2 regions of the Stenotrophomonas sp. 78350_Sma genome follow, and region 2 is predicted to be linked to the other one. Evidence: riboswitches for the same ligand, from Rfam matches in the RefSeq annotation. Region 2 holds a riboswitch; the other holds the start of a gene.
What was found. Region 2 has a riboswitch for thiamine pyrophosphate ahead of thiC (phosphomethylpyrimidine synthase ThiC). Riboswitches for the same ligand answer to the same signal wherever they lie in the genome.

Region 1 (15,922 bases), 1.1 Mb from region 2:
CTCCACCGCATACGCCAAGGCACGCAGCCGTAACGGGCTGCTGCCCTGGCCGGTATACGCGGCCTCGATCGCGCTGCGCCCGCGCACCGGCGGCTGGTTGCTCTGCAGTACAAAGCCATCCTCGGTGAACAGCGCCGCCAGTGTCTTGGCATCACCTGTGCGCCACGCCTGTTCGTAGTCGCGCAGTACACGGTCCAGCGGTGCGGGCAGGGCTGGATCCGGGAGAGGCTGTGCACGCTTCACGCCTTCTGCATCGTGGGCAATTGCCGGCGATGCCAGCAGCAGGGCACTGGAGAAAATCATGGCGAGTCGTGTGCGGCGCATGCGTCCAGGCCCTGGCGATGGTGGGAAGGCTTCAGACGCATCCTAGCGCGCCGCTGGTTAGAATCTCGCAGGCGCCCGCGCGGCTGCATGCACCGCAGATCAGACAAGGACACGGAATGAAGATTCGAATCACAGGGATGGCGATGATGGTCGCACTGCTGGCGGCCTGCGGACAGGCACCGGCACCGGATGCAGCACCGGCCGCACCGGCACCGGCCACCGAAGCACCGGCCGCCACAGCGACGGTGGTCGAAAAGGAACCGTCCGTCGAAGACGGCGTGGACCCCTCGGTGTGGGACAACGAAGGCGAACCGGAAGACCCGAGCGCCGGCGGCGAACTCACCTGTGCGGACAACCCGCTGGCGACCCATTTCTTCACCCTGGTGGGCGGCAACACCGTGGACGACTGCGGCCGCAAGGACCCGAAGGTGCTGGCCGCGTTCAACGCCCTGATGAAGAACACGGCCGCGGCCGAATCCGCCGACAAGGAGATTCCGTCGCTGCGCGAACGCCTGTTGAGCGGGCCCAGCGGACCTGGCGAGCTGGTGGTGCTGCAGGGCGAGCCGTGGTGGTTCTACACCGCCTGCCAGGCCCACGACTGCCCCGGCACCGCGTTGGCGATGCTGTATTCGCCGACGGAAGCGAAGATGGTCGGCCGTCTTACCGCGCGCTGCCGTGTGTGGTGGCTGGGCGAGCCGACGGCGGAACAACGCGCGCAGATCGAACAGCGCCAGCCACTGCAGGATGCCGCGTTGAAGGAAGACAGCGCGCTCTGCGAGTGATGTGGCGGGCGGGCTCTGTGCCGTTCGTCCTGTTCTTTCGCCCGGAAACCGGCTGCTAAGATTTCACACCAGCCCGTTGCCCATCGGCCTCCCTGCATGGCTTTCTGGACCGTCGTCTTCGCCATTGGCGCCGCACAGGCCGCGCTGCTGGCGTTGGCCCTGTGGCGCCGCCCGGTCAATGCCGGGGCGAACCGTGTGCTGGCGGTGTGGATCGCACTGATCGGCATCGATCTTGCGGTGAAGGCAGTCTACTGGGATCCGTCCTACCCCACGGCCGGCAAGGCGCTGCGGTTCGTCGGCCTGTTCCCATTCCTGTACGGCAGCCTGTTCTATGTCTACGTCAGTGTCCTCACCGAGGCGCGGACCGCACGCTGCCGCGACAGTGTGCATCTATCCGGGTTCATCATCGTGCTGGCCCTGCACGCAGGTTTCTTCCTGCGGGGGCTGGTATCGGCTGAAGGCATCCATGCGCGCTTGCTGACGGGCATCGCGGACCTGGAATGGATGCGGCTGAACATCGTGCTGTACGCGTACAGCCTTTCCTATGTGATTGCCGGTCTGCTGCGTGTCTGGCGTTACCGGCGCGGTTTGCTGCAGCGACGTTCGGATGCGGACCGGATGTCGCTGCACTGGATCGACGCGATGGCGATCTCGCAGATTGCCATCTGGTTCGTTGCCACCCTGCAGTGGCTGGTGCGGATCCCCTGGATCGACTATCCGCTGATCTACGGCCTGGTGGCGGCCTGGGTTTTCCTGATGGGGTATTTCAGCCTCACCCAGGTGGCCGTGGTGGTGGAGTCGGTCATTGAACCCCCGCCAGCGCAGCCCGACACGGCGTCGAGCGCTGACGCCCCGCGCTTTGTCGATGTCGAGGTGCGCCTGTCGCAGCTGATGACCGATCAGCAGCTGTACCGCGAACCGGCGCTCACCATCGGCCAGCTGGCCAAACGCTGCGGCTACCCCGAATACCTGGTCTCGGTGGTCATCAACCGCCGCTTCGGCGAGAACTTCTGCGACTACATCAACCGCCAGCGGATTGAAGCCGCCGCTGCCCATCTGGCCGATGGTGCTGACGCCCGGACCATTCTGGATATCGCCTATGCCTGCGGCTTTACCTCGAAATCGACGTTCAACGCGGCGTTCAAGCGCCGGCTGGATGAAACACCCAGCGTCTTCCGCAAGCGCCATGCGATGTCTGGCGCCCCGGAATCACCGAGCCGCTGACAACGCCGTGGCCGATGAGCGCCGCGGCCATCGCAATACCAGTTCGCAGACCGTCAGGTTGAACAACCAGCAGCCCCAGGCGGCGGCCAGATAGACCGGGGCGAAGGGTAGATGCAGCACGCCCAGCCCGATGCCCAGGATCAGCCGGAACGATATCGCCGACGCGGTAAGAGCGATGCTGCGCCACATCCATTGCCGGTGCCTGGCCAGGTTGCCGGCCAGCGCGTGGCCGACGCCGATGCCGGTTGTGGCCAACCATGCCACGGCAAGCAGGCCAAAGGCGATGCCGGTAGGCGCTCCACCTTCGGCGTGGAATGCCAGGGAGAGGCCGGCCAGCCCGGCAATCAGCACCCCGCCCGCATACAGCCCGCCACTCAGCCGATGCAGGCGGGGGACGTACCGCTGGATCCATCCGTTCATCTGCAACGGCGCCAGCAACAGGGCCAGCCCGCCGCCGAAGAGGTGGGCGGGAACATCCAGGCCGGATGCTGCGAACTTCATCTGCAGGGGATTGTCCGCGTGTGGCTGGCCGTACAGCACGGCGAAGGCGTAGGCCGCCACGGCGGCGCAGAGCAGGGTGAAGACCAGCCCGGCCGTCCAGCGGGCGGCCTTGGGAAAGCGGTGTGGCATCTCGGAACCTCCTTGGGGAAATGGAGGCCCGAGCATGGGTACGACGAGGCGAAAAATCGTCCAGATCGGCGGAGTCGTACATGGGACCGGTGGAGGAGTACGGCCAGGGTGACCCGTTGACAGTGGCAACGGTGGCTGGCTGTGCTCGTTCGCTGTTTCAGATGGTCAGGCCCGGGGACCGGTTGGAAGCTATGATCAGCCAACACCGGAGCATGGAAGGACTGTCGAGCCCATGAAGATCGAGTCCATCTCTCCCATCCTTTCAGTAGACCATCTCGCGGAGTCGATAGCGTTCTACCGCAGCGTGCTCGGATTCGAACTGGCATGGTCGTGGGGCGATCCAGCGGACATTGCCGCCGTCTGCCGCGACGGGGTGGAGATCACCCTCACGCAACAGGCCGATAGCAAGCCTGCAGGCGCGGCACATGTCTATCTGGGCATATCCGGTATCGACGACTATTACGAAACGCTTGCGGGCTCGAACGTCACGATCATCGTCCCCATCGGGGACAGGCCCTACGGCATGCGCGATTTCCGCATAGCGGACCCAAGTGGCAATGAGCTCAGCATCGGGCAAGTCATGGAGAACAGGGACAACGCCCGTTAGCGTGCATTGCCCATTACTTGCTCGCGCGCCGCGCGCCTTTCTCGTCTTCGTCCTTTGCATCCCCACGGCTCTGCGCGAACTCCGGGAACGTCTTCGCGATCGAATCCTTGTCCGGCAGGATGTAGAACACACCACCCTTCTCGAACGTGGACTGCACGATCTGCTCGTAGAACGCAGGTGTGACGTTGATGCAGCCGTGCGTAACGCGGTTGTCGTCCGGCGAAGGTGATGCCAGCCGTTCGGCGCGCTTCTCTTTCGGGGTGCCTGGCGGAAGCGGGTGCATCGAGACGGCGGAATCGTAGTCCACCCACAGCACGCGACCGGCATCGTCGGAGGGGCCGTAGCCACCAATGAAACGGCCCGCCGGGGTGGTGCGGTCATGGCCTGGAATCGCACTCAACGCGAGCTTGGCAACGCCGGGGGCCGAGTGATCGCCGATGGCCGAACCGAACAGCGCCGGCGCCGCGCCACGCAGTTTGCCGTCTCCACCGAAGACCAGTACCTGCGCGGCCGCCTTGTCCATGATTGCGAACGGATAACCCTGGTTGTCCTTGCTGGCGACCACCCAGCCGGCCAGCTCGATCACTGTCTCGGAGACGCCCTGGTCAGCGGGAAGTTCATCGACTGCGGCCACCGGAGGTGCAGGTGCGTCCTTGTCCCTGGCATTGGCTACGCCGCTGCACGCAACGACCAGTGCCATGGCCAGTGCGGCATGGAGGGCGCGGCGTGCAGGGGAGGAGGAAGTGCGAATGGGACGGCTCCTTGCAATGCAATCTTGGTGGAAGGATGCCAGTGGCCGGCGAAGGCCACTGGTTCCCGATACAGAGGTGGATCAATTCAAACGGTGAGGGAGCGATTAACCGCGCGGCTTGCGGCCGGCGGGTGCCCTTTCAAGCTGCTGCACGCGGCCTTCGATCTGGTCCAGACGCTGGTTGGCCTGCTGCGCCGACTGGTTGGCGGACTCGGCACTCTGGGCGGCGCCCTGCACCTTTACATCGAGCTGGTCGAGACGCGAGTTGATCGTTGCAAACTCGTTCTTGTAAGAGGCGCAAGCGCCAAGGCTCACGGTGGCGATGAGCGCCACGCTGAGTGCACGGGCCATCTTCATGTGTTGCGAGGTCAGTTTCATTCCACTCCCTCCTTCGTCTGGGGAAGCTGGAATATAGCGGCGTTTGTTCCCGGCGCTACCAAGCGCTTTCAGCTGGAATTTGAGTACGTGGATGGGCTGTGAAGGCCTGTAAATCAACAAACCTTAACAAGCGGGATCAAGCGAGCTGATCTGCATCGGCGTATCGCCTTGTGCCTGTTAAACATCACCCATTCACCTGCATGAAGCCGGCATCACGGCATGCGCGTCTGCGTGCTTTCGCCTGCTCCGCACGCAGGTTGCCATCCACTTGCTTCCAACAGCGCTGCAGCGTTTCCAGGCTGGACATCCAGCAGTTCGGCGATGGCGTTGCGCGTGTCGGGCGCGCGCGCAACATAGGCATGGGCGATGCGGTAGCCGATCCAGTAGCCGAGATCTCCGCGGCGCGCGTCGTCGCCGGGGCCGTTGTACAGCCACCTCGAAAGATCGGTACCCATGCTGTCCTGCAGGAAGGCGCGCTCCAGCGCACACTCGCGACCCTGCGTCCAACGCTGCAGATGTGCGTTGGCCGGTTGCCCGGAGATCCGTTCGGCCACGTATTCGGCACCGCCTTCCAGCAGCGTCTGATAGAGCAGGGTGGGCTGCTCGACGTCCACACGTGCACCGGGCTGTTGCACGTGCACGTACTCATGGGCGATCAGGTGCACGAAGCGGTCACTTACATCGGCCTGCATCCAGTCGGCGTTGCACAGCGCTTCCAGTCCGATGACCACACCTGCTTCGGTGGTCACGCCACCACTGTTGCCGCGGCCCACCAGTACGGTGACCGGGGGAAAGCGCGCAGATGGCAACAGGGCGCCCAGTTGATCGACGGCAGCGGCGACGCGCGTGCGGATCGATGGCAATGCTCTCGCGCAGGTTCTCGCTTTCGCAAACAATGCCGGCTTGTCCTGGATGGCCCTGGCCAGCCGCTCCATCGAGCCGATACGGCTGTCGGTGAAGCTGCGCAGGGCATCCGTACCCGGATCCAGATAGCCGTGTTGCAGATCATCGGCGCTTGGGCGCCCGTGGTTGGCGTCCAACACCTTGAAGAAGCGCGTGACATCGTCTGTCTGTACGACGATGTACCCGGCAGCAACGACGTGATCAGCTGCCTGTGCCTGCAGCAGCGCGACCGGCGAGGCGATCAGGATCAGTGCCCGCATCAGGCATCGAGCGTGGTGAGCGTTAGAAGCCGACAGCAATGCCATGCGGAGTTCCCTGAACGCCAGCCTTATTTATACACCAGTCAGTTCAATATTCAGGGTTGATTAGACCCCCTAACGGATAATTCACACCTGTCGACCGCCTCCTCTCTCTCCCCCTCCCGGGAGGCGGTCGACGAAACCAAAATAATTAAAGGTGTGTCCCGATGAACAAGAATTCGCTGCTTGCCCTGGGTCTTCTGGCTGCTCTGCCGTTCGCTGCATCGGCAACCGATGGCCTGTCGTACAACTACGTTGAAGGCGGCTACGTGAACACCGATGCCAAGGGCGGCGACGCCGATGGCTGGAAGGTGAAGGGTTCCGTGGCGGTGCACCCGAACTTCCACATCTTCGGCGACTACAGCGCGCAGGAGACCGACAAGTTCAAGAATGACGTCGACCAGTGGCGCATCGGCGCCGGCTACAACTACGGCATCGCACCGAACACCGACCTGGTGGCTCGCGTTGCGTACCAGAAGTACGACATGAAGCATGGCCTGGACTTCAACGGCTACTCCACCGAGGTTGGCGTGCGCACCGCGTTCAACCCGTACGTGGAAGGCTACGTGATGGCCGGCTACGAGGACTACACCAAGAAGCACGGCATCAACCCGGACGGCGAGTTCTACGGCCGTGTCGGCGCCACCGCCAAGTTCAACCAGAACTGGGGCCTGAGTGGCGAAGTGAAGCTGGCCAAGGCCGGCGACCGCGAGTGGTTCGTGGGCCCGCGCTTCACCTGGTAACAAACGCCTGTCGTTAGTGCGTGTTGTGCTGGCGTGTGACTCTCTCTCTCCCACACGCCAACCGAAGCCCGGCCTCGCGCCGGGCTTCACTTTTTCCGGGACCCCTGAGGCATCGGTAATGCGCGGGCATACTGTCAGCCCACCGGATGGCGGATCCCGCATGCAGACCTCCCTTTGCGCATACGTGCAGCAGGCCGATGGCAACACCGTGCAGGTGGTGCTTGTGGATACCGCCGCGCAGCCGGCGCTGGGTGCGCTTGGTTTTCAGGGCGTGCCGCCGATCCTGCATGCCTCTGTCGCCGACGATGCCGCCAAGGCCCGCATGTTCGTCGCATTGCGCGATCTGGGCGTGGCCTTCTCGGCGGGGCGCGAGTGGTGCCCGGGCGAGGTGTTTGCCTGGCTGCGCGAGCGCGGCCTGCTGGAAGGCACGTACCTGCGCATCGCCTGGACGGGCACGCAGCAGTTCCAGTTGACCCGGGCGTAGTGCGGCGCTGCTGGCAGCGGAACGAGAACCGCTCCGGCCGCGCGCGGGTGGTTCGGCTATGATCGCCCGCACATCGCCACGCGATGCGCCCGCCTCAAGCCAGCAGGAACCGCCGTGAACTCCCAGCCCGCACCGATCACCGCCCTCAATCACACGCTCGACAACGAGCCGCAGCAGATCACTGCGCCGCTCACCCATTCGGCGGCATTCCTGGTGCTGAAGGTGAAGGATGACGAGGCGTCGATCGCCAAGGCACGCGAGGTGCTGGCCAGCACCGATGATCTGATCAAGAACACCGCCATCCGCGAGATCGAGCGCACCTTCACCTGCAACGTGGCCATCGGCCACCGCGTGTGGCAGCCGCTGGTGGGTACCACACCGCCGCGCGAGCTGAAGCCGTTCCGCGAGATCAAGGGTGCGACCCACACGGCCGTGTCCACACCCGGTGACCTGCTGTACCACGTCCGTGCACGCACGATGGACCTGATCGTGGCGTTCGAGCGCAACCTGCTGATGGCCTTTGGTGATGCGGTGGAAACGGTCGATGACGTGGCCGGCTTCCGCTACTTCGATGGCCGCGACCTGCTCGATTTCGTTGACGGCACCGCCAACCCGGAAGGGCTGTCGCTGCCGGAAGCCACCATCGTGGGCGAGGAAGACCCGGAGCATGCCGGTGGCAGCTACGTGGTGGTGCAGAAGTACCTGCACAACCTCGATGCGTGGCGCGCACAGAAGACCGAAGCGCAGGAAGCGATCATCGGCCGCACCAAGCACGACAACATCGAGCTGGACGATGCACCGGCGGATGCGCAGAAGTCGCACAAGACCCTGTGCACCATTGAAGACGCCGACGGCGAGCACGAGATCCTGCGCGACAATATGCCGTTCGCCAACCCGGGCCGTGGCGAGTACGGCACCTACTTCATTGGTTACACCCGCCGCCTGTGGGTGATCGAGAAGATGCTCGAGCGCATGTTCATCGGCAATCCCGCGCCGCTGCACGACCGCATCCTGGACTTCTCCACCGCCACCACCGGCGTGACCTTCTTCGCGCCCTCGCGCAAGGCGCTGGCCGACCTGGGCGATTGATCGCGCCGGGCCATCACGGCCCGCCATCTGCCTGTCATCTATGGCGCCGACCATGGCGCGCTGGATGGGAGTGCAGGAGGCCGGCGATGGCCAAGACTGGGAACGGGACCGGCGTGCGGCGCTGGTGGCGGCCACTGGCCGCGTTGTTCGGCGCGTTGGCACTGGGGAGTGCCAGCGTTTCCGCGCAGGATGCCCCTGCGCACTGGATGGCCTACGCCGCCGCCGTGGGTGGCCAGCTGCAGCAGCGCCTGCAGCAGGAACAGGATCCGCAGGCGCAGCGCGTGCTGGAATGGCTGCAGGCACATCCGGATGCGCCGACGCCGTTGCCGGTGAGCGTGTGGATCGCGGCGGATGGTCGCATTTCGAAGCTGGAATTCGACAGCCTGGGTGATGCCCAGGTCGACGCCGACCTGCGCGCGACCCTGCAGGCCGCGCCGTTGCAGGCGGCCCCACCGGCCGACATGCGCCAGCCACTGCGGCTGGGCCTGCTGCTTACCCAGTAGATCCACGCCATGCGTGGATGTGCCTGGTAACCGACCGTGGTCGGCAGGCGCGCGCCAACCACGGTTGGCGACTACCGGTGTTCCTCAGCCACGCATGGCGTGGCTCTACTGCGTTGCCACCTGCGGCTCGCGCGCGGCGGCGCTCCATGCACGCAGGCCGAACACGGCCAGGCCGAGGAAGAACACGTACAGCGCGGCGGTCACGTGCAGCGACTTGAACAGGTAGGCGCCCACGTAGACCACGTCCACCGCGATCCACACCCACCAGCAGGCCACGTGGCGGCGTGCCTGCCACCACTGGCCAACCAGGCTCAGTGCGGTCAGCATCGCGTCCAGCCACGGCAGCGCAGCGTCGGTGAAGGTGTGCATGCCGGCTCCCAACGCCACGCCACCGCACAGGCCGATGGCCAGGTCGCGCAGCAGCTTGCCGCGAGCCAATGGCACGATGCGGATGCTGCCGTCGTCGGCGGCGTGCTGCCGCCAGTTGAGCCAGCCATAGACCAGGAAGCCACCGAAGGCGATCTGCAGCAGGGTGTCCGAGTACAGCTTGGCCTCGGCGAACACCACGCCATACAGCGTCACCGACAGCAGGCCGACCGGCCACGCCACCAGCCGGCGCCTGGCCATCAGCCAAACGCCGAGGATGCTGCACAGCGCGGCGGTCCACTCCAGCATCGCGCCGCTCACAGCGCGAACGTCACCGACAGGCGGGCCTGTCGCGGTGCGCCGGGGAACAGGTAGTAGTCACCGCCGCTGCTGCCGGTATCGCGCCAGTAGAAGCGGTTGAACACGTTGTCCACCGACAGGTTCCAGGTCACCGCGCGCTCGTGCAGGCGATGCTGGAAACGCAGGCCCGCGTCGAACACCGAGTAGTCGGGCGCGCGCACGCCACCGTCGGCGCGGGCCACGTTGGCACCGGCATAGCGCCAGCCACCGGTCACATCCAGGCCCTGCACGAACGGCAGCGCATAGGCCACGTGCACGCTGGCGCGCACCTTCGGCACGTTCACCAGTTGATGGCCTTCATAGGCCGGTGTGCCGGTGTCGCGCGCGCGCGCCTGCAGCACGCTGGCGCTGGCCACGATCTGCAGCGCATCGGTCAGCTGGCCGTTGGCGGTCAGCTCCAGGCCGGTGTGGGTCTGCGTGCCTTCCTCAACGAAGGTGTAGCCGACGTCGCTGTTGTCGGGCTTGGCGTACTGGTACGGCTGCGAAATGCGGAACACCGCCGCGCCCAGCGTCAGTGCTTCGACCGGCACGTACTTCACGCCCACTTCCAGCTGCCGGGACTGCACCGATGGCAGGAAGGTATCGGCGTTGCTGGTCCAGAACGGCGCTTCCTGGCCCAGCGAAATGCCGCGCACGTAGCTGGCATAGGCGTTGAGCTGGTCGGTGGCCTTCCACACCACGGCGGTCTGCGGCAGGAAGCGCGACAGACGGCTGTGGCGCTGCGGGGTGCCGCGCTTGTCGTAGGCGCGCTCGTCCAGGCGCACGAAGCGGCCGCCGGCCAGCCACTGCCAGTCGTCGCCGAAGCTCATCCGGTCCAGCGCGAAGAACGCGGTCTGGCGGCTGTCCAGGCGCCGTGCGGACGGCCCCGGCATCTTCGGCGACGGCACGAACACCTGCACCGGTGCGTCGTGGATGTTGCTGGTGCCGACGTACTCGTTGACGCTCGGGCGCTTGTCCACGGTGCGGCGGAAGTAGTCGGCACCGAGGGTCAGCTCATGGCCGACGTTGCCGGTCTCGAAGCGGCCACGCAGTTCGGCACGCGCCTGCTGGTTGCGGCGGGTGTCGTCCGGGCTGCGGTAGTCGTAGACGTCGTAGTCGCCATTGGGCGCGAAGTAGTTGCCCGGCACGCTGCCATCGGCGCACTGCGTGGCGTAGTAGCAGCCATAGGCGAAGGCGACGTTGTCATCGATCACCGACCGGCTGTGGCCCACCGACACGCGCGACTGCCAGGCGTCGTTGAAATCATAGGTGTGCAGGGCGGTGATGTTGGTGCTGGCGATATCCACCGGGCGCTGCCACGGCTGGTAGCCGAGCAGGTGCTCGCGGTCGACGCCGCGCGGCAGGTCGCGCGCGCCCAGCAGCTGGTAACCCGACACCGAACGCTGCGAGCTGGTCTGGTAGTTGGCATCCACTTCCAGCTTGCCGCGCTCGCCGATCAGCCAGTCGGCGGCCAACGAGTAGAAATTGCGGCGGCCATCGGCGTGCTCGACATAGGAGTTGCTGGAATCCCACGCGGCATTCAGGCGCAGGCCGAAACGCGGGGTGATCCAGTGGCCGACATCGACGGCGACGTAGCGCGAGCCTTCCGAATCGGTGCCGAGCGTGGCAGTGCGTACCTCGGCCGGGCGCTTGCCGATGTAGTTGATGATGCCGCCCGGTGCCATCACGCCTGCGGCCAGGCCGGCTTCGCCCTTGAGAATTTCCACCGACTGCACATTCTCCAGCGCCAGGCGCTGTTCGCCGGCGATGGACAGGCCGTTGAAGCGGTAGCCGGTGGCGGCGTCCAGGGCGAAGCCACGGATGGCGATGTTCTGGTAGTAGCCCACCGGCGCGTAGGCATCGCCCAGTGAGGCATCGTTGCTGGCCAGCTCGGACAGCGAACGCACCTGGCGGCGGTCGAGGTAGTCACGCTCGAGCACGTTCACCGAGGCCGGCGTGTCCTTCCAGGAACCACCACCGAAGGCATTCACGCGCGAGGTATCGGCCTTCGGTTTGCCGGCCTGCACGCGCACTGCTGCCAGTTCGGTCGGCGAGCGTTCGGCGCCGGTGGCAGCCGCATCGGGGGACGCTTCGGCGTCGCTGGCGTGCAGCGGCAGCGCGGCGCAGAGGGCGAGGGAGAGCAGGGTGGGGCGCAGGCAGCGGTTCATTCGGTTCGTCTTCGGACAACAAGGGAGACGAAGCGACGGCGCGCAGGTGCACCGGCCCATGAAGGGGGTATGGCTGCGGCTCAAAGCTCCCTACGCCGGTGCAAACCGGATCAGGTTCCAAGGGACTCTCTCAGCCTGGCAGATCCAGGCACCCCCGCTTCAGGTGACCATTTCACTACAAATGGTACGGATTTGCGAGCCGGTGCCCTTCAGGCTGCGGGGTCAGATCCCTTTCCGCAGGAAAGGGATCTGACCCCAACGGTGTCCCAACCGGGTCACGCGACGGCATGCAGGGCCTGCAGCAGTGCCTGTCCCGGCGCGCTGTGGAACCATGCCGGATGCCCCAGCATGAAGGGCTGCCACGCTACGTCGGCATTGGCGGTCGAGCCGGTGACGCCTTCGAAGTACTCCACCTCGGACAGTGCGAAGTCGAAATGGACCATCGGCAGCAGGTCGGCCAGCAGGCGCACGCGTGCCGCCGACAGCGGCAGCACCTGGCGATAGCCGTCGAGCAGGGCCAGCGCGATATCGATGCGCACCGCCTCCATGCCGTGCTCCAGTTCCAGCCACGCCACCGCGTTGCGCTCGATCGCCGTGGCGAGGTCGAACAGCGCGCTGGTGGGCGAGGCCAGGCCGAAATCCAGCACGGTACTGATCTGCCCATCGCGCCACAGCAGGTTGGAGACATGCCAGTCGTTGTGCGCCCACAACCGTGGCTCGTCGCGCAGGCGCTGGGCCAGGCCGGCATGCCACGGCAGCACGTCGCGCCGCAGCTGCGCTTCCCATGGAATGCGCGCGAGATAGCGGGCCAGCCCGGGGCGCTCGTGCAGCCCTGCCTTGATGGCCGCGATCGGATCGTCGGCACGGATCAGATCGTCGCGCGCGACCAGCACATGGGTGCTGCGCTGAGGCGCGTGGTAGCTGGCCGCAGCACGGTGCAGCTGCGCGAGTGCACGCCCGGCCTCGCGGGCCTGCGCGACATCGGTCAGCAGCGACCACGACACGGCATCGCGGTACAGGTCCTCGCCGACGCCGATCGCATGCAGCTCGAAGGTCCATTCGCCGTGTTCGACCGCAGTGCGGCCATCGGTCGCCGGCAGCACCTGCACCACCGGTACGCCCGCTGCGGCGAGATGGGCGATGAAGCGGTGCTCTTCTTCCAGGCAGGCCGCGCTGCGCACGCTGTGGTGATGGCGCTTGACGAACACCGCGCCGTCCACGCCGCCGACGATGGCGGCGGCCGACAGCGGTCGCGGGCTGTGCCAGCGGGGATGGCTGTGCTCGTCCAGCTGCGGGTAACGCGCACTCAGCCATGCAATGTCCGCCGCGCTGATCGGCGGCCAGTCGGCAGCGACCTCGTCGTTGTTGAGGCCCTGCACGCGGTGGGAGGAAGAAGTCATGCCGCAGCCCCAGTGGGGAAAGTCACATCCAAGGCTGCGCATTCAACGCCATGCGCGCGGCCAACGCAAACGGGCGGGTCATCGACCCGCCCGTGCCTGCATCAGCTGCGATGATGCCGTCGCGCCGCTTACCAGCCGCGATGGCGGCCGCGGTCGTTGTAGTAGCGGTTGTCGTAGTAGCGCTGGCGCTGCCAGCGACGGTCGTCGCCACGCTCGTAGTAGCCGCTGCGGTAATAGCCACGATCGTAGCGGCGGTCGTAGCGGTTGTCGTAGTAACGGTTGTCGTAATAGCGACGGTCGCGGCGGTCGGACGTGGTCAGGTTGCCGATCGCGCCGCCGGCCACGGCACCGCCGACAGTGGCAGCGGGATCACCGTTGGAGAGCAGGTTGCCGGCCACGCCACCGACCACGGCGCCGACCAGGGTGCGCTTGTCCTTCCTCGACATCGCGCTGGCATCGCTGACCACGGCAACACCGGCCACCAGTGCCAGGGCCATCGCCAGACCACGGAAGCTGAGTGTGGAAGTACTGAGCATGTTCGTTCTCCTGTGGGGTGCATGCCACGCTGGGCAGGGAGGGCGCGGGCGCCCCGGCTGCCGTGGAGACCACGCTGACGTTCCAACATTGCCGGAACATTGCTTGGCCCACCGTGCGGCTTGCGCATTCATCTAGCGGCAGGCGGCATGAAGCAAGGCTGAAAGCGGCCGCGGCCGCTCAGCTGGCAGAAAGGGAAAGGGCCGCGCATGGCGCGGCCCTTCCCTGGTCTGCAAGGCGCCGGGGGCTCAGACGCCCATGGCCTTCTGTGCCTGCCGGGCCTGCTCCTGCTGGGCGTCCAGCTGCTGATGCAGCACGTTCGGCGCGCCCTGCACGGCACCGCTGCTGAGCGCCAGGCTCTGCTCGCTGGCTGCACGGGTCTCCACCGCCACGCGGCTGGCGGCGGGGTCGCCGATCGTGCCCTGCACGGCAAACAGGCGCTCACCGTTCGGGCTCGGCACCACCGTGTCGATGCGCTGCAGGCCGGCGGCATGCGCCTCCTTGGTCAGGGCCGCGGCGGCGCTTTCCAGCGCGTGGCGATCCTTGAAGGTGCCTGCCGGCATCAGTTCCAGCCCCTTGCTGGCCTGGATGAAGAGCGGATTGCGCGGGTGCCGTTCGTCGTTCAGCAGCGGGCGCTCGCGGGCTTCCCTGATTGCCTCCAGCGTCTTGGCCCCGACAATGCCGTCGGCCACCAGGCCGTTGTCCTTCTGCAGCTGGCGCACCGCCGCGTCGGTGTTGCGGCCGAAGCGGCCATCCTCGATCAGCGGCTTGCCGTCGGCACCGACGTAGCCGAGGTGGCCCAGTTGCTCCTGCACTGTGCGCACGCCCTCGCTGTGCGCGCCCTGCTTGTACAGTTCGGCGTGCGGGGTGGCAGCGGCCTTGTGCTCGGCGGCCGGCTTGCCCTGGGTCTGCTCATGCGACTGGGTGCGGTTTTCCAGCAGGTCGCGCGCCTTGGACAGCGGGTCGGAGGCGTACAGCTTCCAGTTCGGGTGGTCCTTCACCTGCTTGAGGTAATCCTCGATGGGCATGGTGTGCACGCCCTTGCTGCCGGTGGACTGGCTGATCAGCAGCTTGTCGGTGTTGGGGTCGCGCACCACCATCACGATGTGGTCGATGCCGTTCCAATGCTCGTGGCGGGTCTTGGCCGTATCCAGGCCGATGATCATGCCTTCCTTCAGCGCATCGGGCTTCAGGATCGCGTCGCGGTCAAGCAGCACGCCGGACTGGTCGAATGCCTTGCGCACGATGCCACCGGAACCCAGGTTGCCCAGGTCGATGCGATCGGCCTTGCTGAAGACCGCATGCCCGGCCTTCTGGTTGATCTCATCCATGGTCCGGTTCTGCAGCGTGCCGACCCAACCGGAACAGTCGATGTAACCCTGTTCCACGTTCTTGCCGCTCTTGCCCGGCACATGCAGCGCGTGGCCCGGAATATTGATGGCGTATTTGACGTGGTCGTACTTCACGCCGGCCTCGTAGGCGGCCTGCAGTTCGATGCCCGGCTTCGGCGCGGCGGCGGCCGAAGCGGTCGCCGCCAGCGCGGCTGCACCGGCTGCCACGGCGGCGCTGGCCTGCACCGGCGCTGCCGGGGTCTGACCCTGGCTCTGGCCTGGGGCCACCGTCTGCGGGGCGATGTTCTTTTCCGGAATGCTGATCGCCGCGTACTTGTGGATGTAGTAGCTGGAGAAGGTGCGCGCCAGGTCGCCATCGTTCATGCCACGCATCTCGGCCAGAGTGTGGCCGGTGAGCGCTTTGGCATCGGAGCCGATCTGGTTGAGTACGTTGCGGCGCATGTTGATCTCTTCACCATGGCCGTTGCGGACCACGCCGAAGGTGCCGGTGGCGATCGCGGTCTGCACCGAACCATAGCCGGCGCTGCCCTGCTGGTGGGCCAGGTACAGGTCCAGGCCGGTCGGCGTACTGCCGCCGGACAGGTACGGGTGACCGGTGCGTTCGTTGCGGCGTGCCATCGAGTCCAGGTTGTCCTGGTACATCTGTGCGGCCGCTTCGGTGTTGCGGGTCGGGTCGAACTCGTGGCCGGTCAGGTGATACTGGCGCGCGGAGCCGGGCACGAACTGGAACAGGCCCTTGGCGCCGGACGAGGTGTTGTGGGCGCGCTCGTTGAAGGTGCCGCCGGTCTCGATGTGCGCGAAGCGCATGAAGTCATCGACCGGAATGCCCTTGTGCCGGGCGACCTGCTCGACGATGTCCAGGACTTCCTTTCTGCTGTAGTCATGCTGTGCCATGACGTCTTCCTCGGGGTTGATGGAGCGGCGCGTGCCGCGAATCGCCAACCGGACTCATCCATGAGTCAAGAACATGTCGGTCAACAGGGAACCCGCGTGTGGCGGGTGCTATCAGGGCGCGATGTACTGCTGGGTCGCGCTGTCGAAGGTGT
Region 2 (15,922 bases):
GTCGGCCTCGATGGGCGTGAGTTCGCTGCTGTTCATTTTCCGCTATACAGTAGGGACGGGACCTGGGCAGGGCTCACCAGCAATACCGTCCCCACCGTCCCTGGACAGGGTCATCGAAAAGCCAGATTCCGCACAAAGCATCGGCGCATACCGCAAAAACAATAACGCCCCCGGATATTAGCCTAAGCCGGTTACCCCGCCTATGACGGGGTCGACACTCAGGCTCTCTCTCGCCGACGCATTCACATAATCTGCATCACTATTCGCGCCCTTTTGGGCGCGAAATTTTTATCTGGCGTTCATTTTCACATGCGCCGAAGCATGGTCAATCCGACCAGACGCGACACCACCAGGCCGATATACATGACGCCTGCGAACTGTTCGAGCATCACCAGGGCCCGTGCCTGCGGGTGCAGCGGCACGACGTCGCTCAATCCAACACCGGACAACAAGCTGAAGCTCAGATAAAGCAGCTCCATCCAACTGCGCTCGGGGCCCGCGGTCGTACCCTGGAAACTGCCTGGATACCACTGCTGGCACACCGCGAACGCAAAGGCGAACGCCCAGGCCAGCAGGGTGAAGGTTGCCCCGGCCGCGAACAGCTCGTCGCGGGTCACTCGATGGTCCTGCAGCATGTAGGCGATCAATGCCCCCGCCGTATAGAAGTACAGCAGGCTTTCCAGCAGCTGTGCCGTGGTCAGCAGCGCGCTGCGGTCCAGAAGCGCCCCAGCCAGCGAGAACACCACCGAGGGAATGGCCAGCAGCAATGCCAGCCAGGTTCCCAACGGGCTGCGCTGGACCACCCACAGCGCCAGGCCGAGCACCGCCATGCCGAACATGCCCAGCGCCGCCCGGCCAGCGGCGGTGTCATCCAGCGCGGGATACAGCAGGACCGCCAGCAGCTGGGCCCCCAGCAGCCATGCCGAGGGGTGGCGGCGGGCGATTGCCAGCCAGCGGGTGGTCAAGGCAACAGGCATGGCGTCCTTTCCGCTGGGCAGTGGCCGGAGCATAACGGGTCGCGCCGTGCCACGCCCGGCGGTTCTCCTGGACCGCGGCGCCGTCCAGGCATGGCCCGGCGCTACCGGTGCAGCATCATCCCTGGCGGTAGACCTCGGCACCGGCAGCACGGAACTCCTGCGACTTCTCCTTCATGCCGGCCTCTGCGTAGTCACGTACGTCCTGGGTGATCTTCATCGAACAGAAGTGCGGGCCGCACATCGAGCAGAAATGGGCCAGCTTGTGCGCGTCCTTCGGCAGCGTCTCGTCGTGGAATTCCTTGGCCTTCTCCGGATCCAGGCCGAGATGGAACTGGTCTTCCCAGCGGAACTCGAAGCGCGCCTTGCTCAGCGCGTTGTCACGCACCTGCGCGCCCGGATGGCCTTTGGCCAGGTCGGCTGCATGCGCGGCGATGCGATAGGCCATGATGCCGTCGCGCACGTCCTGGCGGTTGGGCAGGCCGAGGTGCTCCTTCGGCGTCACGTAGCAGAGCATGGCCGTACCGAACCAGCCGATCATTGCCGCGCCGATCGCACTGGTGATGTGGTCGTAGCCGGGTGCGATGTCGGTGGTCAGCGGGCCCAGCGTATAGAACGGCGCTTCGCCGCACTCACGCAGCTGCTTGTCCATGTTCTCCTTGATCAGCTGCATCGGCACATGGCCGGGGCCTTCGATCATGGTCTGCACATCGTGCTTCCAGGCAATCTTCGTCAGCTCACCCAGCGTTTCCAGCTCACCGAACTGCGCGGCGTCGTTGGCATCGGCGATGCAGCCCGGGCGCAGGCCGTCACCCAGCGAGAAGGTCACGTCGTAGGCCTTCATGATCTCGCAGATGTCTTCGAAATGCGTGTAGAGGAAATTCTCCTTGTGGTGCGCCAGGCACCACTTGGCCATGATCGAGCCACCACGGCTGACGATGCCGGTAACACGCTTGGCAGTGAGCGGCACATAGCGCAACAGCACGCCGGCATGAATGGTGAAGTAGTCCACGCCCTGCTCGGCCTGCTCGATCAGCGTGTCGCGGAAGATCTCCCAGGTGAGCGCCTCGGCACGGCCGTCGACCTTTTCCAGCGCCTGGTAGATCGGCACGGTGCCGATCGCCACCGGCGAGTTGCGGATGATCCACTCGCGGGTTTCGTGGATGTGCTTGCCGGTGGACAGGTCCATCACCGTGTCACCGCCCCAGCGGATCGCCCACACCAGCTTCTCCACTTCCTCGGCAATGCCCGAAGAGACGGCGCTATTGCCGATGTTGGCGTTGATCTTGGTCAGGAAATTGCGGCCGATGATCATCGGCTCGCTTTCCGGGTGGTTGATGTTGTTGGGCAGCACCGCACGGCCACGGGCGATTTCGTCGCGCACGAACTCCGGGGTGATGATGTTCTGGATCGACGCGCCGAACGCCTCGCCCGGGTGCTGCTGCAGCAGGCCGGCATCGCGGATCGCGTCCAGCCGCTGGTTCTCGCGGATGGCGACGAATTCCATTTCCGGCGTGATGATGCCGCGGCGCGCGTAATGCATCTGGGTGACGTTGGCACCTGCACGCGCACGGCGTGGCAGGCTGCGCGCGGGGAAGCGCACCGCATCGAGCTTCGGGTCATGCTCGCGATCGCGGCCGAACGAAGAGCTCAGTCCTTCGAGCTGCTCGGTATCGCCACGTTCCTCCACCCAACCGCGACGCAGCTCCGGCAAACCGGCGGACAGATCGATGCGCACCTCCGGATCGGTGTACGGACCTGATGTGTCATAGACCGTGACCGGTGCATTCTCTTCGCCACCGAACAGCGTCGGCGTGCGGGTCAACGCGATCTCGCGCATCGGCACCTGCAGATCCGGACGCGAACCGGGCACGTGGATCTTGCGCGAGCCGGGAATGGGCCGGGTCACGGATTCGGAGAGTTGCTGGGCCTGTTGCTGCAGGGCGGAGAGCTGTGCGTTCATCGGGCATCGTCCAGGAAGGTCAGGGACGAAGCGGCGGCGCACTGCTGCCGCGCCCGGACGGTCCTTGGGCGGAGTCCGGGCATGGCTGCACTGCAAAGCTTCCCTACGCCGGTATGAGCCGGATCAGGTTCCAAGGGACTGTCTCAACCGTGGCCACATGGCCGCGGTACCCCCGCTTCTTGGTGTGCATTAGAGCATAGACCGCCCGCCTCCGGAGTTGCTCCCGGGGTCAGATCCACTTTCCTGCGGAAAGCGGATCTGACCCCAATCGCTATTCGTTAACAGAACCGTGACATCGCGTTCAGTAACGTGCACGCGCATCGTGTCGTCGCGAACGATGCTTATCTCGCCGCCTTCGCGGCTCCTGCCCGGTCTGTGCTGCATGTCGCCGGCCCCTCGCAGCAAGCTCTGCTCGCTCCCCTCAATCCCTTGATCGGAGAAGCTCCTTCATGGTGTTTCGCGTTTCCATCGCACTGGTTCTGCTTCTGGTGCTGCTTGCCGGTGTTGCACCGGGCCCCTTCAATACGGTGGTGCAGTCGGTACTCGCCGATGTCGTCCGCAGTGTCGGCTGGCTCTATCTTCTGGTCGTGTTCCTGGCGCTGACTTTCCTGATGTACTTGGCATTCGGTCGCTTCGGCAACCTGCGCATCGGTGGTGAAGATGCCGAGCCGGAATTCTCCCGCGCCAGCTGGATGTCGATGCTGTTCGCTGCCGGCATGGGCATCGGCCTGGTGTTCTGGGGTGCGGCCGAACCGATCTCGCATTTCAGCAAGCCGCCCGAGGGCCTGGCGCCGCAAAGCATGGACGCCGCGCGCGCCTCGATGCGCTATGCATTCTTCCACTGGGGCCTGCATCCGTGGGCGATCTATGCGCTGATCGGCCTGGCGATGGCCTGGTTCCAGTTCAACCGCAACGGGCGCGGCCTGGTCAGCGACATGCTGCAACCGATCATCGGCCGTCACCATCGCGGCTGGATCGGTCGGGTAGTCAACATCGCTGCCGTAGTTGCCACGGCGATTGGTGTCGCCACCACGCTCGGCTTCGGCACCATCCAGATCGCGGCAGGTATCGAACGCGTCTTCAGCGTGCAGGCCACCGTCGCGGTGCAGATGACCATCATTGCCGTCGCCTTCGTGCTGTACATGGCCTCCACCGCCAGTGGCGTGGAACGCGGGGTGAAATGGCTGTCCAACTTCAACCTGGCATTGGCTGCGTTGCTGGCAGCCATCCTGCTGGTGCTTGGGCCGACCGGCTTCATCTTCGATACGTTCACCACCACGCTGGGCTCCTACCTCAACCAGCTGGTGACGATGAGCCTGCGCATGTCGCCTTTTTCGGGTAGCACCTGGGTGGCGGACTGGACGATCTTCTACTGGGCCTGGTGGATCTCGTGGGCACCGTTCGTGGGATCGTTCATCGCGCGCATCTCGCGTGGCCGCAGCGTGCGCGAATTCGTGATCGGCGTAGTGCTCGCGCCGACGCTGCTGGGCTTCTTCTGGTTCGCGGTGTTCGGCGGCACCGCGCTGTGGGCACAGATCTTCGGCCATGCCGATCTGGTGCAGGCGCTGGGCAATGGCTACGAGACGGTGCTGTTCACACTGTTCGACAGCATGCCGCTACCGCTGTTGCTGTCGTGCATCGCGCTGGTACTGCTGATGATCTTCTTCGTAACCTCGGCCGATTCGGCGGTACTGGTGCTGGCCAGCATGTCCACCGACGAGGCCGGCGACCCACCGCTGAAGCGCAAGCTGGCCTGGGGCATTGCGGTGGCGTTGATCGCAGCGGCGTTGCTGCTGGCCGGTGGACTGGACGCGCTGCAGGGCATGATCACGATCGCAGCATTGCCGTTCGCGTTGCTGATGGTGCTGGTGATGGTGTCGCTGTACCGGGTTCTGGACCAGGAGTACACGCGTGAGCGACGTCAGGCGCAGCGCCAGCGGCACATGATCGATGCGTGGATCGCGCGCGAGATGGCGGCGCAGGAGGAGACGCAGGTGGAGGCGGCGCGGGCGCAGGATCAGGGTTGAGTTTGTTTTGCAGGGCTTGCAGCCCTGCACCTGCTCAATGCAACGGCAACGGCCGAAGCAGGAGCGGCTCTGGGTTGCTGCTGGTTTGGCGGGGAGGGGACAGCTGGCGGGACACGCCGCAAGTACATCCCTGTAGGCTCGGCCACGGCATCCATGCCGTGGACGGTCCCGCCAGCTGTCCCCTCCCCGCCTCCGACAATTTCCCGGTGACGGCAGTAGATCCACGCCATGCGTGGATGAGGTGTATCGAAAAACAAGAAGGGGTCGGATCCGTTTTCCTGCGGAAAACGGATCCGACCCCACCCCAAAGCCCGCGACTGTTGCCGTTGCCTTTGCTCTTGCTCTTCTTTTTTCTTTTCCTGCGGTGGCGGCCACGGAAACTGTCAGGGGCCGGGCGGGTGGGCTGGGCGGGGGTGTCAGCCGCATGGGCCCGAGGCATGCCTCGGGCGGGTTGGGCAGGACGCCCAACCCCGGTCTTGCCGTGTGCGCAGGACAGCGCACACGAGCAAGCGGCTGCCAAGCCTGCAGGGACGGATTCACGGCGTCCCCCGACCAGCCCACCCGCCCGGCCAAGCCTCATATCACTGCCATCACCGCAGAGGGGGCTCAGCCCGGTGGCCGGGAAACCTCAATACCCCGCTGCCTGCCCATCCTTGCGACTCTCCGAAGCACCGTAATACACCCCGGTCTCAGGATCACGCATGATTGCCTGGTAGCCGCCATACGGGCCGTCGGCAAACACGATGCGATGCCCCTTGCGCATCAGCGCGCGCACCGTCTCGTACGGGAAGCCGGTTTCCAGATTCACTTCACCACCGTCGGTCATCGCCGTGGCCTGGCCGGTCGGTTCGGTTGAGCCTTCATGCTGGATGCGCGGTGCATCGCCGGCTTCCTGCAGGTTCATCCCGAAGTCCACCAGGTTCATCACGATCTGCGCGTGGCCCTGCGGCTGCATCGCGCCCCCCATCACGCCGAAGCTGGCATACGGCTTGCCGCCCTTGGTGATGAAGGCCGGAATGATGGTCTGGAACGGGCGCTTGCCCGGCGCGTAGCCGTTGGGATGGTTCTTCTGCAGCACGAACATCTCGCCACGATCCTGCAGGATGAAGCCCAGCCCGGGCGGCGCCATGCCGCTACCCATGCCGCGGTAGTTGGACTGGATCAGCGACACCATCATGCCGTCGGCGTCGGCCACGGTCATGTAGATCGTGTCGCCCTCTTCCAGCTGCTTCGGCGTGCCCGGCTGCACTTCCTTCAACGCCTTGTCCATCGAGATCAGCGCGCGGCGCTGCGCGGCGTACTCCTTGGAGATCAGCTTCTGCACCGGCGCCGGCTGGAACGCCATGTCGGCGTAGAAGCGTGCGCGGTCGGCGAAGGCCAGCTTCTTCGCTTCAACGAACAGGTGTACATGCTCCGGTGAACCGAACGGGATTTTCGAGAAGTCGTAGCCTTCCAGCACGTTGAGGATCTGCAGCGCGGCAATGCCCTGGCTGTTCGGCGGCAGTTCCCACACGTCGTAGCCACGGTAGTTGCTGCTGACCGGCTCGACCCATTCACCGCGGTGGTCGGCCAGGTCCTGGTAACTCAGGTAGCCGCCGTTGGCCTTGAAGTAGTCGCCGATGGTGTGGGCGATCTCGCCCTTGTAGAAAGCATCACGGCCGCCGTCGGCGATCTTCTGCAGGGTGCTGGCCAGGTTCGGGTTCTTCCACATCTCGCCCTTGCGCGGGGCGTGGCCGTTGATCGTGAACTGCTCCTTGAAGCCCGGGTACTGCGACAGCTTCGGCACCGAGCGGTCCCAGTAGTAGGCGATCACTTCGGCCACCGGGTGGCCCTCGCGTGCGTAGCGGATGGCCGGCGCCAGGTTGTCGGCCATCGGCTTGCGGCCGAAGCGATCATGCAGGGCGAACCAGCCATCGACCGCGCCTGGCACGGAGACCGGCAGCGGGCCGGTGGCTGGGATCTCCTTCAGACCACGGCGCTGGAACTCGGCCAGGGTGAGCGATTTCGGCGAGCGGCCCGAGCCGTTGTAGCCATAGAGCTTCTGTGTCTTTGGGTCCCAGACGATGGCGAACAGGTCGCCGCCGATGCCGTTGCCAGTGGGCTCCATCAGACCGAGCGCGGCGTTGGCGGCAATGGCCGCGTCCACCGCCGAACCACCACTCTTCATCACGTCCAGCGCTATCTGGGTGGCCAGTGGCTGCGAGGTAGCGGCCATCGCATGTGGAGCGATCACCTCCGAACGGGTAGCGAAGGTATGGCCGGTGATGCGGTCGGCGGCAAGGGACAGCGCGGGCACGGTGGCCAGCACGGCGGCGGCAAGCAGGGAACGGGCAAGGCGTCGGGACACGGTCGGGTTCCGATGGAAGGGTGGTTCCCCGATCTTCACCGCTGTGGCCTTCACGCGGTATCGGGCAGAGGTCATGGGCGCCTTGAGATCCCGGCGGGAGCGGGCGGGGGGCGGCTGTCGACAGATTCCTGCGAGCGCGGACACAACAGCCCCTCATTCCCGCGCAAAAGACCCACCGAAAAGACTGAATTCCGGTTCACCAAAACACTTTCAGCGGCAACCATCCTTGTGCCGCAAGCGATTGCGCTGGATGCAGCGGAAACCGATAAAAAATCCGTCGCCAGGGTTGACACCGCCGAAATGGCTGTGTTTCTCTCGATCACATGTTGCATCACAACACGCCACCGCGAACCCACATTGAAGCCGCCGACACCGGCGCCGCCTCGCTGCGTTCGATTCTTGTGCTCGTACTTATTACCCAACCAACAGGTGCGGGACGAGCCAGCGTGTAAGCAACAAACACACCGGAACTCATCAAAAACCCGCACCCGCCCCGGTGCGGGTTTTTTCATTTCAGGACCTGGTTTCAGACGCAACCACCATGCACACCGCCAACTTCAAAACCCGGACCCACACCACCGCGACGCCTCGTGGCGGATGTTCGCGTGCGATGCATGGCACCTCCCCCACCGCTTTCCCCTGACCGGCCGGCACGTCACCTCGACGACCGGCCGTTCTTTTTTCTTCCCACCGCAAGGAACCTCCCCCATGAGCACCAACGACCTGCCCCAGACCAAGATCGCCGTCATCGGCTACGGCAGCCAGGGCCGCGCCCACGCACTGAACCTGCGCGAATCCGGCTTCGACGTGGTGGTAGGCCTGCGTCCGGGCGGCCCGACCGAGGTCAAGGCACAGGCCGACGGCTTCACCGTGAAAGCGCCGGCCGATGCAGTAAAGGATGCAGACCTGGTCGCCGTGCTGACCCCGGACATGGTGCAGAAGAAGCTCTACGACGACGTGCTGGCTGCAAACATGAAACAGGGGGCGGTGCTGTTGTTCGCGCACGGCCTGAACGTGCACTTCGACATGATCAAGCCGCGCGAAGACCTGGACGTGGTGCTGGTCGCGCCCAAGGGCCCGGGTGCGCTGGTGCGCCGCGAGTACGAGATCGGCCGTGGCGTGCCGTGCATCTGGGCCGTGTACCAGGACAAGAGCGGCAAGGCTGCCGAGTACGCGCTGGCCTATGCCGGTGGCCTGGGCGGTGCCCGCGCCAACCTGATCCAGACCACCTTCAAGGAAGAGACCGAGACCGATCTGTTCGGCGAGCAGGCCGTGCTGTGCGGCGGTGCCTCGGCGCTGGTGCAGGCCGGTTTCGAGACCCTGGTCGAAGCCGGATACCAGCCGGAGATCGCCTACTACGAAGTACTGCACGAGCTGAAGCTGATCGTCGACCTGTTCTATGAAGGCGGCATCTCGCGCATGTTGGAGTTCATCTCCGAGACCGCGCAGTACGGTGACTACGTCAGCGGCCCGCGCGTGATCGATGCCGGCACCAAGGCGCGCATGAAGGAAGTGCTGAAGGACATCCAGGACGGCACCTTCACCAAGAACTGGGTAGCCGAGTACGAAGCGGGCCTGCCGAACTACAACAGGTTCAAGCAGGCCGACCTGGAACACCCGATCGAGAAGGTAGGCAAGGAACTGCGCGCCAAGATGGTCTGGTTGCAAGGTCAAGCCGCGTAACAACGCGGCACCCCCACCCGCTCTGCAAGGTTCCCCCATGAACTCTCCCACACACCGCAGCACGCCGCCCAACGGCGCGCGCTGGCTGACCCAGGCGCTGGAGGCCGAGGGCGTCCGCACGCTGTTCGGCTATCCCGGCGGCACCATCATGCCGTTCTACGACGCGCTGGTGGACTCGTCGCTGAAGCACATTCTGGTACGCCATGAGCAGGGTGCGGCGTTGGCTGCCAATGGCTTCGCCCGCGCCAGCGGCCAGGTCGGTGTCTGCGTGGCCACCTCCGGCCCGGGCGCTTCGAACCTGGTCACCGGCATCGCCGACGCGATGCTGGATTCGGTGCCGATGGTCTGCATCACCGGCCAGGTCGGCACGTCGCTGCTGGGCACCGATGCCTTCCAGGAGCTGGATGTGTTCGGCCTGACGATGCCGATCGTCAAGCACAGCTGGCTGGTGCGCAGCGTCGATGACCTGCCGCGCGTGGTGGCCGATGCCTTCCGTATTGCCCGCGAAGGCCGCCCCGGCCCGGTGCTGATCGACCTGCCCAAGGACGTGCAGCTGGCCGATGCCAGCCATCTGCCGGTGCATGTGCCGAGCAGCATCGAACCGCCGCCGGCGCCGGCCGACGCGGCCATCGCCGAGGCCATCGCCGCGCTGGCGGCAGCCGAGAAGCCGGTGGTCTACGCCGGTGGCGGCATCGCGCTGGGTGACGCCGTGCAGGACCTGCGCGACTTCGTCGAAGCCAGCGCGATTCCCACCGTGATGACCCTGCGCGGCCTGGGTGCACTGCCGGCCAGTCATCCGCAGTCGCTGGGCATGCTGGGCATGCACGGCACCCGCGCGGCCAACATGGCGGTGCAGGAAAGTGACCTGCTGCTGGTGCTGGGTGCGCGTTTCGATGACCGTGCCACCGGCAAGCTGGCCGAGTTCGCACCGTTCGCCCGCGTCGTCCACATCGATGCGGACGCGTACGAGATCTCCAAGCTGCGCAGTGCCGATGTCGCCGTGCCCGGCAATGTCGGTCACGCCATCCGCGCCCTGCGTGCGGCCTTCCCCTCCCCCAAGGCCCACCAGGACGCATGGCGCAAGCGCTGTGCGCAGCACCGCGATCGCTTCGCCGCCCGCTACGACGCACCAGGCCAGCACATCTACGCACCGGCGCTGCTGAAGCGCCTGAGCGAGCTGGCCCCGGCCGATGCGGTGATCGCCTGCGATGTCGGCCAGCACCAGATGTGGGTGGCGCAGCATTGCCGCTTCAACCACCCCCGCAACCACCTGACCAGTGGCGCGCTGGGCACCATGGGCTTCGGCTTGCCGGCAGCGATGGGCGCGCAGTTCGCCTGCCCGGAGCGCACGGTGGTGCTGGTGTCCGGCGACGGCAGCTTCATGATGAACGTGCAGGAGCTGGCCACCATCGCCCGCTGCCGCCTGCCGGTGAAGATCGTGCTGCTGGACAACAGTTCGCTGGGCATGGTGCGGCAGTGGCAGGAGCTGTTCTTCGCCGAGCGCTACAGCGAGATCGATCTGTCCGACAACCCGGACTTCGTGGCACTGGCGCAGGTGTTCGGCATCGCCGCCACCCGCATCGACAACCGCGACGACGTGGAAGGCGGCCTGGCCGCGCTGCTGGCCGAACCGGGCCCGGCGCTGCTGCACGTGGCCATCGATGCACGCGCCAACGTGTGGCCGCTGGTGCCGCCGAACACTGCCAACAGCACGATGCTGGAAAGCAACCCCGCCCATGCCCGCCAGGAGACCCCCAATGCAATACCGGCTTGACCTGGTGCTGCACCCGGCCGAAGGCGCGCTGCTGCGCGTGATCGGCATGGCCGAACGCCGCGGCTTCGCGCCGCGCGCGATCAGCGGCGCGCCGGTGGCCGCCGACGATGGCCGCTGGCACCTGCAGCTGGTGGTGGACGGCCAGCGCCCGGCGGAAACGCTGTGCCGGCAGATCGAGAAGATCTACGACTGCGTGTCCGTGCAGGTCACCGCCGTGGAAGGAGTAGCCCCATGAACACCCGTACCGTAGCGACCACGGTGCCGGTACGGAGGCGTCTTCTTCGTCGCCCGTGCCCGCATGCGGCGGTCGCCCGCACCCCGCGGGTGGCCCATGCCGGCCGCTGACACCAGCCAGGAAAGCGATGTCGGTGACGTAAGCGTTGCCGATGTCCTGGCAGCGCAGGCCCGCCTGCGCCGCTTCCTGCCGCCCACCCCGCTGCACCATGCCGAGCGCTTCGGCACCTGGCTGAAGCTGGAGAACCTGCAGCGCACCGGTTCCTACAAGGTACGCGGCGCATTGAACGCGCTGTTGGCCGGTCGTGAGCGCGGTGACAACCGTCCGGTGATTTGCGCTTCGGCCGGCAACCACGCCCAGGGCGTGGCGTGGGCGGCCTATCGCCTGGACGTGCCCGCGATCACCGTGATGCCGCACGGTGCCCCGGCCACCAAGATCGCCGGCGTCGCCCATTGGGGCGCGACCGTGCGCCAGCACGGCACCAGCTATGACGAGGCCTACGCCTTCGCGGTAGAACTGGCGCAACGCCATGGCTACCGCTTCCTGTCCGCGTTCGACGATGCCGATGTGATTGCCGGCCAGGGCACGGTCGGCATCGAGCTGGCCGCGCACGCGCCGGACGTGGTGATCGTGCCGATCGGTGGCGGCGGCCTGGCCTCCGGCGTTGCACTGGCACTGAAATCACAGGGCGTACGCGTAGTCGGCGCGCAGGTGGAAGGCGTTGATTCGATGGCACGCGCGATCCGCGGCGACGTGCGCGAGGTCGCCCCCGTCGCCTCGCTGGCCGACGGCGTGCGGGTGAAGATTCCCGGCTTCCTGACCCGCCGCCTGTGCACGTCGCTGCTGGACGATGTGGTGATCGTGCGCGAAGCCGAACTGCGCGAAACCCTGGTCCGGCTGGCACTGGAAGAACACATCATCGCCGAGGGCGCCGGTGCGCTGGCGCTGGCTGCTGGCCGCCGCGTCGCGGGCCGCCGCAAGTGCGCGGTGGTCTCCGGCGGAAACATCGATGCCGGCGTCCTGGCCGGCCTGCTGACCGACATCCGACCGCGCCCGCCGCGCAAGCCACGGCGAAGGCGCAGCGAAACACCCCGCTCGCCCGCCAAGGCCAGCGCGCCGCCCTCCCCCACCTCTTCCCCTTCCCACCTGCAAGCCGCAACGCCCGCTGTCGAGGAGATTTCCCTGTGACCACCATCGAACGAATTACCACCCCGCGCATCCGCATCTTCGACACCACCCTGCGTGACGGCGAGCAGTCCCCCGGCTGCAGCATGAGCCCGCCGCAGAAGCTGGTGATGGCGCGTGCGCTGGACGAACTGGGCGTGGACATCATCGAGACCGGCTTCCCGGCCAGCTCGCAGTCCGACCGCGAGGCGATGGCACTGATCGGCCGCGAACTGCGCCGCCCGAGCCTGAGCCTGGCGGTGCTGTCACGCTGCCTGCAGGCCGACATCGAAACTTCCGCACGCGCTCTGGAAGCCGCGGTCAACCCGCGTCTGCACGTGTTCCTGTCGACCAGCCCGCTGCACCGCGAGCACAAGCTGCGGATGACCCGCGAGCAGGTGCTGGAGTCGGTACGCAAGCACGTAGCGCTGGCCCGTTCCTACATCGACGATGTCGAATTCTCGGCCGAGGATGCCACCCGCACCGAGCTGGATTATCTGATCGAAGTATCGCGCGTGGCGATCGCCGCCGGCGCCACCACCATCAACCTGCCCGATACCGTCGGCTTCACGACGCCGGAGGAAATCCGCGCGATGTTCCAGCAGGTCATCGCCGGCGTCGCCGACGTGCCCAATGCCGCCAACGTGATCTTCAGCGCGCACTGCCACAACGACCTGGGCCTGGCCGTGGCCAACTCGCTGGCCGCCATCGAAGGCGGCGCGCGCCAGGTCGAGTGCACCATCAACGGCATCGGTGAACGCGCCGGCAACTGCTCGCTGGAAGAAATCGCCATGGTGCTGAAGGTGCGCCAGGCCTTCTACGAGCAGGACACCGCGATCAACACTCCGCGCATCGTCGGCACCTCGCAGCTGCTGCAGCGCCTGGTCGGCATGCCGGTACAGCGCAACAAGGCGATCGTCGGCGCCAATGCCTTCGCCCACGAATCGGGCATCCACCAGCACGGCATGCTGCGTCATCGCGGCACCTACGAAATCATGCGTCCGGAAGACGTGGGCTGGGAAGACTCGCAGATGGTGCTGGGCCGCCACAGTGGCCGCGCCGCTGTTGAAGCGCGCCTGCGTGCGCTGGGCTTCTGGCTGGACGAAGACGAACTGAAGCTGGTGTTCGAGCAGTTCAAGGGCCTGTGCGAGCAGCAGCGCGTGGTCACCGATGCCGACCTGCAGACGCTGATGCAGGGCGGCTCCAACGCACAGGGCTACCGCCTGGCGTCGATGACCATCAGTGATGTTGGCAGCCGCGCCAACGCGCTGGTCGAACTGTCCGATCCGGACGGCAACCGCGTGGCCGAGACCGCGCAGGGCGACGGCCCGGTCGATGCGCTGTTCGGCGCGCTGTCGGCCGCCACCGGCGTGCAGCTGATGCTGGACAGCTACCACGTGCACAGCGTCGGCATCGGCGCCGATGCACGTGGCGAAGCCAACCTGAGCGTGCGCCACGAGGGCGTGGAGTACGACGGCACCGGCACCAGCAAGGACATCATCGAAGCGTCCGCGCTGGCCTGGCTGGATGTCGCCAACCGCCTGCTGCGCCAGCGCCAGGCCGCCGCCCACAGCAGCACCGACGTTCCCACCCCCGCCACCGCCTGAGGAACCTGCCATGAGCGCCTTCGACACCCCCACCCCGGCCAGCGCCGCTGGCCAGCAGTGGAACGCCCAGGACTATGCGATCGATGCCGGCTTCGTGCCGCTGCTCGGCGGCGCGGTGGCGCGCCTGCTCGATCCGCGCGCCGGTGAGCGCATCCTCGACCTGGGTTGTGGCGATGGCGTACTCAGCACCGAGCTGGCGCTGAGCGGCGCACGCATCCACGGTGTGGATGCCTCGCCGGAACTGGTGATCGCCGCCCGTGCGCGCGGTGTCGACGCGCAGGTGATGGACGGCCACGCGCTGTCGTTCGACAGCACGTTCGATGCGGTGTTCAGCAATGCGGCATTGCATTGGATGACGACTCCGGACCGCGTGCTGGAAGGCGTGCGCCGTGCCCTGCGCCCCGGAGGCCGTTTCGTCGCCGAGTTCGGCGGCCATGGCAACGTGGCCACGATCATCGCGGCGGTACAGGCCGCACGCGTGGCTCATGGCCACGGCGCCAGCGCGTTCCAGTGGTACTTCCCGACGGCCGATGCCTACGCCGACCGCCTGCGCCAGCATGGCTTCCAGGTGCAGCTGATCGAGTGCACGCCACGCCCTACCGCATTGCCGACCGGTGTGGCCGGCTGGCTGCGGGTATTCGCCGCACCACTGCTGGACGACCTGCCGGCCGAGGCACGCGCCACCGTGCGCGAGGCCGCCGCTGCTCTGCTGGCCGAGCTGCCGCGCAATGCCGCGGGTCAGCCGCTGGCCGACTACGTGCGCCTGCGGGTCCTCGCCCGCCGTCGCTGACATGACCTTTTCGCTATCTTTCCTGATGTCCGCACCTTCGTACTTCTGCCAGGCACACGCATGACTTCCGCACCCCGCACCCTGTACGACAAACTGTGGGACGCCCACGTGGTGGTTCCCGAATCCGACAGCGCGCCCGCCGTGCTGTACATCGACCTGCACCTGATCCACGAGGTCACCTCGCCGCAGGCGTTCACCGAGCTGCGCGAACGCGGTCTGTCGCCGCGCCGCCCGGACCGCACCAAGGCGACGATGGATCACTCCACGCCGACCCTGCCGGCCGCAGCCGACGGCACGCTGCCCTATGCCAGCGCCGCCTCCGAGGCACAGGTCGCCACGCTGGCACGCAACTGCGCCGAGCACGGCATCGAGCTGTTCGACATGGCTTCGGACAACCGCGGCATCGTCCACGTGATCGCGCCGGAACAGGGCTTCACACAGCCGGGCATGACCATCGTCTGCGGCGACAGCCATACCTCCACCCACGGTGCGTTCGGTTCGCTGGCCTTCGGCATCGGCACCAGCGAAGTCGGCCACGTGCTGGCCACGCAGTGCCTGCTGCAGCGCAAGGCGAAGACATTCGCGATCACCGTTGATGGTCTGCTGGCGCCTGGCGTCGGCGCCAAGGACGTGGTGCTGCACATCATCGGCGTGATCGGCGTCAACGGTGGCACCGGCCACGTCATCGAGTTCCGTGGCAGCACCATCGAAGCGATGACCATGGAACAGCGCATGACCCTGTGCAACATGTCGATCGAAGCCGGCGCACGTGCCGGCATGGTGGCGCCGGACCAGGTCACCTTCGACTTCGTTGCCCGTACGCCGCGTGGCCCCAAGGGCGCCGACTTCGACGCCGCCGTCGCACGCTGGCAGCAGCTGCGCAGCGATGACGGCGCACGCTTCGACAGCGAAGTGCACATCGACGCCGCCGACATCCGCCCGACCCTGACCTGGGGCACGCATCCGGGTACCGCCATCGCGGTGGATGCGCCGATCCCCGCCGCCAACGATGCGGCCGCACAGAAGGGCCTGGACTACATGCACTTCCAGTCGGGCAAAGCGCTGGCCGGTACCCCGGTGGACGTGGTGTTCGTCGGCTCGTGCACCAACGGCCGCCTGAGCGACATGCGCGAAGTGGCGCAGGTACTGCGCGGTCGTCGCGTCGCCGAGCGGGTGCGCATGCTGGTGGTGCCGGGCTCGGAGATCGTCAAGCGCGAGGCCGAGGCCGAAGGCATCCACGAGATCGTGCGCGCGGCCGGTGCCGAGTGGCGCGAGCCGGGCTGCTCGATGTGCATCGCCATGAACGGTGACCTGGTTGCACCCGGCCAGCTGGCCGTCAGCACCAGCAACCGCAATTT

Region 1: another riboswitch for thiamine pyrophosphate. It lies ahead of ACZK4H_RS00725 (TonB-dependent siderophore receptor); the one in region 2 lies ahead of thiC (phosphomethylpyrimidine synthase ThiC).

What each region holds. Positions count from the first base shown of each region.
Region 1 is NZ_CM151182.1:163,953-179,874, forward strand. It holds gene ACZK4H_RS00660 (YybH family protein) at 1-303, opposite strand, end outside; gene ACZK4H_RS00665 (Ivy family c-type lysozyme inhibitor) at 441-1,106, shown strand; gene ACZK4H_RS00670 (helix-turn-helix domain-containing protein) at 1,203-2,330, shown strand; gene ACZK4H_RS00675 (DUF2306 domain-containing protein) at 2,316-2,996, opposite strand; gene ACZK4H_RS00680 (glyoxalase superfamily protein) at 3,193-3,567, shown strand; gene ACZK4H_RS00685 (hypothetical protein) at 3,581-4,267, opposite strand; gene ACZK4H_RS00690 (hypothetical protein) at 4,424-4,696, opposite strand; gene ACZK4H_RS00695 (DUF2268 domain-containing putative Zn-dependent protease) at 4,909-5,859, opposite strand; gene ACZK4H_RS00700 (OmpO family porin) at 6,066-6,641, shown strand; gene ACZK4H_RS00705 (hypothetical protein) at 6,802-7,125, shown strand; gene ACZK4H_RS00710 (Dyp-type peroxidase) at 7,240-8,214, shown strand; gene ACZK4H_RS00715 (hypothetical protein) at 8,301-8,717, shown strand; gene pnuC (nicotinamide riboside transporter PnuC) at 8,823-9,392, opposite strand; gene ACZK4H_RS00725 (TonB-dependent siderophore receptor) at 9,401-11,590, opposite strand; TPP riboswitch at 11,661-11,756, opposite strand; gene ACZK4H_RS00730 (phosphotransferase enzyme family protein) at 11,866-12,990, opposite strand; gene ACZK4H_RS00735 (glycine zipper 2TM domain-containing protein) at 13,119-13,526, opposite strand; gene ACZK4H_RS00740 (peptidoglycan-binding domain-containing protein) at 13,773-15,770, opposite strand; gene ACZK4H_RS00745 (hypothetical protein) at 15,882-15,922, opposite strand, start outside.
Region 2 is NZ_CM151182.1:3,831,575-3,847,496, forward strand. It holds gene ACZK4H_RS17715 (winged helix-turn-helix domain-containing protein) at 1-36, opposite strand, end outside; gene ACZK4H_RS17720 (ion channel) at 306-977, opposite strand; gene thiC (phosphomethylpyrimidine synthase ThiC) at 1,093-2,937, opposite strand; TPP riboswitch at 3,020-3,121, opposite strand; gene ACZK4H_RS17730 (BCCT family transporter) at 3,387-4,964, shown strand; gene ggt (gamma-glutamyltransferase) at 5,593-7,311, opposite strand; gene ilvC (ketol-acid reductoisomerase) at 8,020-8,994, shown strand; gene ilvG (acetolactate synthase 2 catalytic subunit) at 9,032-10,768, shown strand; gene ACZK4H_RS17750 (ACT domain-containing protein) at 10,752-11,003, shown strand; gene ACZK4H_RS17755 (threonine dehydratase) at 11,100-12,191, shown strand; gene ACZK4H_RS17760 (2-isopropylmalate synthase) at 12,188-13,774, shown strand; gene ACZK4H_RS17765 (class I SAM-dependent methyltransferase) at 13,785-14,564, shown strand; gene leuC (3-isopropylmalate dehydratase large subunit) at 14,625-15,922, shown strand, end outside.